Regions from separate parts of the Psychrobacillus sp. FSL W7-1493 genome, predicted to be linked through region 2. Evidence: riboswitches for the same ligand, from Rfam matches in the RefSeq annotation. Region 2 holds a riboswitch; each other region holds the start of a gene.
What was found. Region 2 has a riboswitch for S-adenosylmethionine ahead of MKX96_RS17240 (5-methyltetrahydropteroyltriglutamate--homocysteine S-methyltransferase). Riboswitches for the same ligand answer to the same signal wherever they lie in the genome.
Positions count from the first base shown of each region.

Region 1 (2,203 bases), 2.2 Mb from region 2:
GTAACAACCGCCTTCTATATTAAATACGCCATTATCTGACCAGCCATGCTCATCGTCACCAATTAGTTTTCTTCCTGAATCAGCAGATAAGGTAGTTTTTCCAGTACCTGAAAGACCAAAGAACAATGTTACATCGCCTTTTTCTCCAACGTTAGCTGAGCAATGCATTGGTAAAATATTTTGTTCAGGCAATAAATAGTTCATAATAGAGAATATAGACTTTTTCATTTCTCCTGCGTATTCCGTACCACCGATTAAAACGATGCGTTTTTCCATGGATACGATGATGAACGTTTCTGAATTAGTTCCATCAACAGCCGGATTTGCTTTGAAGTTCGGTGCACTAATTACAGTGAAGTCTGCTTTATGAGATAACAATTCTTCTTCAGAAGGACGAATGAATAACTGATGAGCAAAAAGGTTGTGCCAAGCATATTCGTTGATAACTTGAATGCTTAAACGTGAATCCTTGTCTGCTCCAGCGTATCCTTTAAAGACGAATAGTTCATTTTTTTCCTTTAAATAGTTCATAACTTTTGAATATAATGCTTCAAAGTGCGAAGATGAGATAGGTTGGTTTACAGATCCCCAATCGATTTTGTCTTTTGAGATAGGTTCATCAACAATATACTTGTCTTTTGGAGAACGTCCTGTATATTTGCCCGTCTCTGCTTTAACAGCTCCAGTGGAAGTTAGTACTGCTTCTCCTCTTGACGTAGCTTTTTCCACTAATTGTGGTACTGATAATTGCAGGCTAATGTTGTTACCAGCTAACAATTCGTTCAGTTCGCTCACAGTATCGATTGAATTCATATAGTATTACCATCCTTTATTAAAGTTTTTAGCTCTTCACGGAAACATCATAAAGAGGATTTTTCGTTGATATGTGAAATAGTATAACACATTAAACTAAATAGTCTACACTAATTAAAGCTCAAAAAATGATTTTTTTTTGTAATTGTGAATAAATAACAAATTTACCTGTTGACTTATTTTGCTAATATACGTATGATGGTGAATTGAACGGATACTCTTATTCCGAGCGTGTGGAGGGGTTCAGGCCCTATGAAACCCGGCAACCTGTAATTGTACTTAAGTTACAAAGGTGCCAAACCTGATACAAGGTGAAATTCCTTGATTGATAAGAGTGAAAGGTGTTTATGATATTAATCCCTTTCCTCATGTAACTACGTGAGTGAGAGGTTTTTTTATATTACATCGCCCTAAATCCTTGTGTGCCAAGTCCGAAACGGCTTCAAGTTTACTATAGGCTTGACATGGGAATGAGTACCGTATCAATTCCTGAGAGAAATCTCGCAGGACATAGGAGGGAATTTTTTGACACAAAGACGATTATTTACATCGGAATCGGTAACAGAAGGTCATCCAGATAAAATTTGTGACCAAATATCAGATGCTATCTTAGATGCGATTTTAACGGAAGATCCAAACGCTCGTGTAGCTTGTGAAACAACAGTTACTACAGGTTTGGTTTTAGTTGCTGGAGAAATCACAACCTCTACTTATGTAGACATTCCAAAAGTAGTGCGAGCTACTATTCAAGAAATTGGATATACGCGAGCTAAATATGGTTTTGACTCAGAAACGTCAGCAGTTCTTACAGCTATCGATGAGCAATCGGTTGATATCGCTATGGGAGTTGACCAAGCACTAGAAGCTCGAGAAGGTTCGATGTCTGATTCTGATATTGAAGCAATCGGAGCTGGGGACCAAGGTTTAATGTTTGGCTATGCTTGTAATGAAACACCAGAGCTTATGCCACTTCCAATTAGCCTAGCCCACAAACTAGCTCGCCGATTAGCTGAGGTTCGTAAAGATGAAACATTAGATTACTTACGACCAGATGGTAAAACACAAGTAACAGTAGAATATGACGAAAATAACAATCCAGTTCATATCGATACGATTGTTATTTCCACACAGCATCATCCGGAAGTAACGTTAGAACAAATTCAAAGAGATTTAAAAGAGCATGTGATTAAACCAGTAGTTCCTACTAATTTAATAACAGACGAAACAAAGTACTTTATCAACCCGACTGGTCGCTTTGTTATCGGTGGTCCACAAGGGGATGCAGGTTTGACAGGTCGTAAAATTATCGTAGATACTTACGGTGGGTATGCTCGTCATGGAGGAGGAGCTTTCTCTGGTAAGGATCCAACAAAAGTAGACCGTTCTGCAG
Region 1 is NZ_JBBOSB010000001.1:1,315,777-1,317,979, forward strand. It holds gene pckA (phosphoenolpyruvate carboxykinase (ATP)) at 1-813, opposite strand, end outside; SAM riboswitch class I at 1,031-1,148, shown strand; gene metK (methionine adenosyltransferase) at 1,339-2,203, shown strand, end outside.
Region 1: linked by a shared signal. The riboswitch ahead of metK (methionine adenosyltransferase) and the one ahead of MKX96_RS17240 (5-methyltetrahydropteroyltriglutamate--homocysteine S-methyltransferase) in region 2 are both predicted to bind S-adenosylmethionine.

Region 2 (2,203 bases):
CTTTGGGACCTCTATTATTTTAATCACTCATGACCTTGGAGTTGTCGCTGGAATGTGTGACCGGGTAGCAGTGATGAAAAATGGAGAAATCGTTGAAACAGGAACTACTGAAGAAATTTTTGCTAACCCAAAGCATGACTATACGAAAAAACTATTAAATGCCTTGCCTCGTTTAGACGAGAAGAAAAAGCCGAAGAAACCTCCTCTTCGTTCTATTGGATTAGAAAATGGAAAGCCGCTGCTAGAAGTTAAATCTTTAAAACAGCATTTTCAAGTAAGTCGCGGGAATGTCTTAAAAGCGGTCGACGATATTAGCTTCTTTATAAAGCCCGGAGAAACTCTTGGTCTTGTAGGAGAATCGGGCTCAGGTAAATCTACAACCGGTCGAGCGATTCTTCGATTACACGAGCCTACAGATGGAGATGTGCTATATCAAGGGATGGCCATTAATCGTTTAAGTAAAAATGAGCTCAAAACGATGCGTCGGCATATGCAGATCATCTTCCAGGACCCTTATTCTTCCTTAAATCCTCGATTAAAGGTACTAGACATTATTGGGCAGGCGTTAGATATTCATCGTCTAAGCAAAAATGCAGAGGAAAGAAAGAAACGAGTAGAGGAATTACTAGTATTGGTAGGCTTAGACCCCTCGCATGCATTACGTTATCCACATGAGTTTTCTGGAGGACAGCGACAACGTATAGGTATCGCTCGTGCACTTGCGGTTGAGCCAGATTTTATCGTCTGTGACGAACCTCTATCGGCTTTAGATGTTTCTATACAAGCACAGATTGTAGAGCTCCTGGAGGATTTACAGCACAGACTAGGCCTGACATACTTATTTATCGCACATGACCTGTCCATGGTAAAACATATAAGTGATCGTGTTGCTGTCATGTATTCTGGAAAAATTGTAGAGCTAGCAGAAAGTGAGGAGCTTTATACTAATCCACAGCACCCGTACACTAAGTCTCTCTTAGCAGCCATCCCAATCCCTGACCCAAAAGTAGAGGCCAAGAAAAAGCGTGTGCTCATGGAAGAGTCTAATGTTACTGACAAGTATCAATTAAAGAATTCTGAGCTTGTAGAGGTTTCTAACGGTCACTGGGTAGCTATCCCTAAGTAAGGTAACCCTTGAAATAGTTTAAAACCCATGTTAAACTTATTTTTATTATATTTAGACAATTTAATATTTTATTTCTTATCAAGAGAGACGGAGGGATTGGCCCTATGATGTCTCAGCAACCAGCCTTTTAGGTGTGGTGCTAAATCCAATAGACATTAAGTCTTGAAGATAAGAAGAATGACTTCAATATATATTGAGGGCTCTCTTCTTATGAAGCGAGCCCTCTTTTTATTTGATTTTATAGTCAGGATTACTAGCAACATAATATAAATAGAAGGTAGGAATTTAATATGACAAATCAATTACTTGTAAAAGCACCTTTCAAAGCAGATCATGTGGGAAGCTTCCTGAGACCGGAACGTTTAAAGCAAGCAAGGGCTCAATTTGAACAAAAAGAGATATCCTTAGAACAACTCACTCAAATTGAAAATGAAGAAATTATTAAACTCGTAGAAAAACAGAAGGAAGCTGGACTACTTTCAGTTACAGACGGAGAGTTTCGTCGAAAATGGTGGCATTTCGATTTTTTAAGCGGACTTGATGGCGTGGAATTTTATGAAACCGATCAAGGACTCTCCTTTAAAGGGGTGCAAACAAAAGCTCATGGTATTAAGGTGACAGGAAAAATTGGCTTTAGTACCCACTACATGATTGAGCATTTCAAGTTTTTAAAAGAAGCAGCTGGGGATGCTGTTGTAAAATTTACTATCCCTAGTCCGAACATGCTTTATTATCGAGCAGCCTTTGAGGAAGGGGTTTACAACAATGATGAGGAATTATTTTCTGACTTAATCACAGCTTATCAAGGCTTTATTCAAGCAATTTACGATGAGGGCTGTCGTTATCTTCAAATTGATGATACTTCATGGGCTACCTCCTTTTCCGAGGAAGGCCTCGTTTCCTTAAAGGACAGGGGGTTATCGCTTGAGCAAGCCTTATCCCTTTCTGCAATGGCTATTAATGAGTCTATTTCTAAAAGACCAGCTGATATGCTAGTGACCATGCATATTTGTCGGGGAAATTTCCGATCCACTTATATCACAAGCGGAAGCTATGAGTTAGTTTCAGAAACTATAT
Region 2 is NZ_JBBOSB010000001.1:3,485,035-3,487,237, forward strand. It holds gene MKX96_RS17235 (ABC transporter ATP-binding protein) at 1-1,126, shown strand, start outside; SAM riboswitch class I at 1,199-1,301, shown strand; gene MKX96_RS17240 (5-methyltetrahydropteroyltriglutamate--homocysteine S-methyltransferase) at 1,417-2,203, shown strand, end outside.

Region 3 (2,203 bases), on a different contig from region 2:
AAGGAAGCCATTAAAAATAGGAAGCCAGCTATTAAAATTGGCCCTGCTCCATCTGCTGTCCAGACAGAGGCTCCTAAAAATATGAGATAAAAAAATAAAACTCCTATCAACAAATAATCCGTTAAAAGTGTAACGCAGATTAATATAAGCAATCCTGCCAGTCCGACCGGCCAGTGTAATGCAAGTAAAACCCCGATGATGGAAGCAGTGCCTTTCCCACCTTTAAATTTTGTGAAAACTGGAAAGTTGTGTCCTAAAATAACCGCGGCACCAGCTAGATAAAGAAGTAGATCCAGCTCTGATGAACTAAACAAGCTCCACTGCTCAGAAAGTACACGTACGCCAATAATCATAATGGCACCCTTTAATATATCTATGACTCCCACTAAAACACCATACTTCCAACCAAGTACGATAGTAGCATTGGATGCTCCGGAATTATTTAGGCCTTCTTTTTTTATATTAACTCCACTCATCCATTGAGCGAGTTTAGATCCATGTAGCGAACCAATAATGTAGCCTGTTAGGAGAATGCTAACAATCCAAACAACCATTCTATGACACCCCTTATAAAATTATTCTATCTATTATATTAAACGATTAAAAAAAGAAGAAGTTTCAGAATTTTTATAAAATTACTTGACATCTAAATATATGGAGACTTATACTGTGTAACAAGATGGAATACTAATCAAATACTCTTATCAAGAGTGACTGAGGGAATAGGCCCTAAGAAGTCCGGCAACCACCAAGTTCTATAACTTGGAAAGGTGCTAAATCCTACAAATTCTTTAATAGAATTTGGAAGATAAGAGGAGGAACATGTCATCAATTTGACCCCTCTTCTTAATTGGAGAGGGGTTTTTATAGTTGTCAGTTCTATAATCCTCTCTGGCCTCCAGCATCCATCTAATCTACTAAATCGGAGGAATTCAAATGACTAATCTTCAAAAAGAAACACTTCTATTACACGGTGGACAAACGCCTGATCCAGTGACAGGATCTAGAGCAGTACCGATTTACAAAACAACCTCATATGTATTTCAAAACACAGAGCATGCACAAAATCTATTTGCCTTGAAAGAGACTGGTAATATCTATTCCAGAATCACAAACCCAACCGTAGATGTTTTTGAACAAAGAATTGCATTACTGGAAGGAGGAACAGCAGCAGTAGCACTTTCCTCAGGAGCAGCAGCCATTGCATTTTCTATTTTGAACATTGCTGGAGCTGGAGATGAAATTATAGCTGCTGAAAACTTATACGGAGGAACTTTTAATCTATTTGCACATACACTCCCACGTTATGGGATTACAGTAAAATTCGTAGATTCCTCTGATCCAGAAAATTTCCGTAAAGCTGTTACAGAGAAAACGAAAGGGTTCTTTGCAGAAATCATTGGAAATCCAAGCTTAAATGTTCTAGACGTAGAAGCTGTTTCAAAAATTTCCAATGAAGTAGGAGTTCCATTATTAGTAGATAACACATTTGCTACACCTTTTGGTTCAAATCCTATAGAGTATGGAGCTAACATTGTTATACATTCTGCAACGAAGTGGATTGGAGGACATGGGACAACAATTGGTGGTGTAGTAGTAGATGGAGGGAATTTCAATTGGAACTCCGATAAATTTCCGGGATTTACAGAGCCTGATGTTACTTATCATGGGCTACGTTATGGAATCGACGTACCAAATGTAGCATTTGCAATTAAGCTAAGAGTTCAGTTGCTTCGGGATTTTGGTCCTACTCTTAGCCCAGAGGCAGCATTTTCCTTTCTTCAAGGACTAGAAACACTTCACTTAAGAGTGCCAAAACATAACGAAAATGCACAGAAGATTGCAGAGTACTTAAATGCAAATGAGGAAGTGTCATGGGTTAACTACTTAGGGCTTGAAAACCATCCAACGCACGAGCTGGCTAAAAAGTATTTAAAAAATGGCTTCGGTTCTATTCTGACATTTGGAGTGAAGGGAGGCAGAGAAGCAGGTAGACAAATTATTGATAATATTGAAATTTGGTCTCATGTTGCTAATGTAGGAGACGCAAAATCCTTAATTATCCACCCAGCTTCTACTACTCACCAACAGCTTACTCCCGAGGATTTAGTAAAATCAGGTGTTACAGAGGATCTAATCCGCTTGTCTGTTGGCTTGGAGGCAGTTGAAGACTTACAAAATGCACTCGAAAAAGTACTTTTGA
Region 3 is NZ_JBBOSB010000002.1:154,834-157,036, forward strand. It holds gene MKX96_RS18265 (glycerol-3-phosphate acyltransferase) at 1-554, opposite strand, end outside; SAM riboswitch class I at 699-815, shown strand; gene MKX96_RS18270 (O-acetylhomoserine aminocarboxypropyltransferase/cysteine synthase family protein) at 937-2,203, shown strand, end outside.
Region 3: linked by a shared signal. The riboswitch ahead of MKX96_RS18270 (O-acetylhomoserine aminocarboxypropyltransferase/cysteine synthase family protein) and the one ahead of MKX96_RS17240 (5-methyltetrahydropteroyltriglutamate--homocysteine S-methyltransferase) in region 2 are both predicted to bind S-adenosylmethionine.

Region 4 (2,203 bases), 2.3 Mb from region 2:
ATCGTTGAGGGTAGGTCTGATAAGCTGCAATTATTAAGCCTTCTCGATGAATCTCCAGAAATTATATGTACTAATGGAACGATATCCGATGTAAAATTGGAGGAGCTATTAAGCCCTTATGATGGCTTGCCGATTTATGCTTTTCTAGATGCAGACAAATCCGGGGAACAAATTCGATCGGTCGTTAGGAAGGAGTATCCAGAGGCAATTCATTTGTATACGAACCCGACGTATGGCGAAGTAGCAAACACACCGGCGAAGGTTTTGGCATCTATATTAAAACGTGTTAATATTAAGGTGAAAAAAGAATTTTTACCTTAGGATGATGTGTATGAATGAATGGACTAGAGAACAATGGGATAGCGCTAAAAACAATTCAACACTTACCTTGTTTTATATCTATACGCCTATGTGTGGAACGTGTCAGGTAGCAAGTAAAATGATGAATGTTATTAAAGAAATGGTTACCTATCCAATTGGTCAGGCAAATATTAATTTTCTAGGTGATTTGGCGATAGAACAGGAAATTGAAAGTGTACCTTGTCTTCTTATTACAAAACATGGGAAAGTGGAAAAGAAAATCTATGCTTTTCAATCAGTTCCTTACTTATTGGAAACAATAAAGGCTATTGACGAAGATGGAAACCTATGATAATATTCGTTATGTTGAAAACACAATTTAATAGTGTCGCTCTTATTAAGAGAGGTGGAGGGAAGTGCCCTTTGAAGCCCGGCAACCGTCATGAAAGTGAAATGGTGCCAAGTCACGCAAAGCTATAGCTTTGGGAAATGAGAGAATGGATGAACGTTATTTTAAATAGATAACATACACCCCTTCTGCTCTTTTGCAGAAGGGTTTTTTTATTAGGAAAGGTGGTCAGATTTACTTGATTAGTTTAAAAGACGTTTCGAAAAGATTTATTACAAAGCAAGGAGAAATCGTTGCAGTAGATAGTGTAAATCTGGACATACAGCGTGGAGAAATTTTCGGGATTATTGGATACAGCGGAGCGGGCAAGAGTACGCTAATACGTTTGTTGAATGGGCTAGAAAAGCCATCTGACGGTCATATTACAGTGAATGGCCAGGAAATTACATCTATTAATGAGGACAAGCTTCGAAGCTTTCGTCAAAAAGTAAGCATGATCTTCCAGCATTTCAATTTACTATGGTCGCGAACAGTCGCTGAAAATATAGCATTCCCATTAGAAATTGCAGGAGTTCCAAAGGAAAAAAGAAAAGCTAGAGTAGAGGAGCTTTTAAGCCTTGTTGGATTGGAAGGAAGAGGAGACTCTTACCCATCTCAATTATCTGGAGGACAAAAGCAACGCGTAGGAATTGCAAGAGCGTTGGCTAATGGTCCAGAGGTATTGCTTTGTGATGAGGCAACATCAGCTCTTGACCCTGAAACAACCGACTCCATTTTAGACTTGCTCGTAAGCATTAATGAAAAACTCGGATTAACCATTGTATTAATCACACATGAGATGCAAGTTATTCAAAAGATCTGTAACCGAGTAGCAGTTATGGAAAATGGGCAAGTTGTAGAAGAGGGAGATGTGCTTGAGGTATTCCAAAAGCCACAACAGCCTATAACAAAGCGTTTCGTTTCTCAAATTTCTGATTCTAAAGAGCCAATTCAAACCATTCAAAATCTAGTTAAGCTTTATCCAAACGGCAAGCTAGTTAAGCTCGTTTTCGTTGGAGATACTACAGAGCAACCAATTCTTTCAAGATTAATCAAACAGTTCGATTTAGAAGTAAACATCGTGCAAGGAAATATATCACACACGAAAAGTGGAGCGTTCGGGACACTAATCCTTCAAATAGATGGAAATGAACAAGCAGTGGAAGAGGCAATTGAATTTATCCACGCGCAAAAAGTTAAAACTGAGGTGATCAACAATGATTGAATCGTTATTTCCAAATGTTGATTGGCCTAAAATGTGGGAAGCCACTATAGAAACCCTTTATATGACTGCAATTTCTACAGTCCTAACAGCAATCTTTGGACTAATATTAGGACTATTATTATTTTTGACAAGTCCACACCAAGCATGGGCAAATAAAATAGCAAACTGGTTGACCAGTGGAGTAGTCAATATTTTCCGTTCTATACCGTTTATTATTTTAATCATTTTATTGATACCATTTACAACGTTGTTGACGGGATCGATGCGTGGTCCGAATGCGGCCATCCCTG
Region 4 is NZ_JBBOSB010000001.1:1,227,753-1,229,955, forward strand. It holds gene MKX96_RS06165 (toprim domain-containing protein) at 1-321, shown strand, start outside; gene MKX96_RS06170 (thioredoxin family protein) at 332-652, shown strand; SAM riboswitch class I at 692-796, shown strand; gene MKX96_RS06175 (methionine ABC transporter ATP-binding protein) at 888-1,913, shown strand; gene MKX96_RS06180 (methionine ABC transporter permease) at 1,906-2,203, shown strand, end outside.
Region 4: linked by a shared signal. The riboswitch ahead of MKX96_RS06175 (methionine ABC transporter ATP-binding protein) and the one ahead of MKX96_RS17240 (5-methyltetrahydropteroyltriglutamate--homocysteine S-methyltransferase) in region 2 are both predicted to bind S-adenosylmethionine.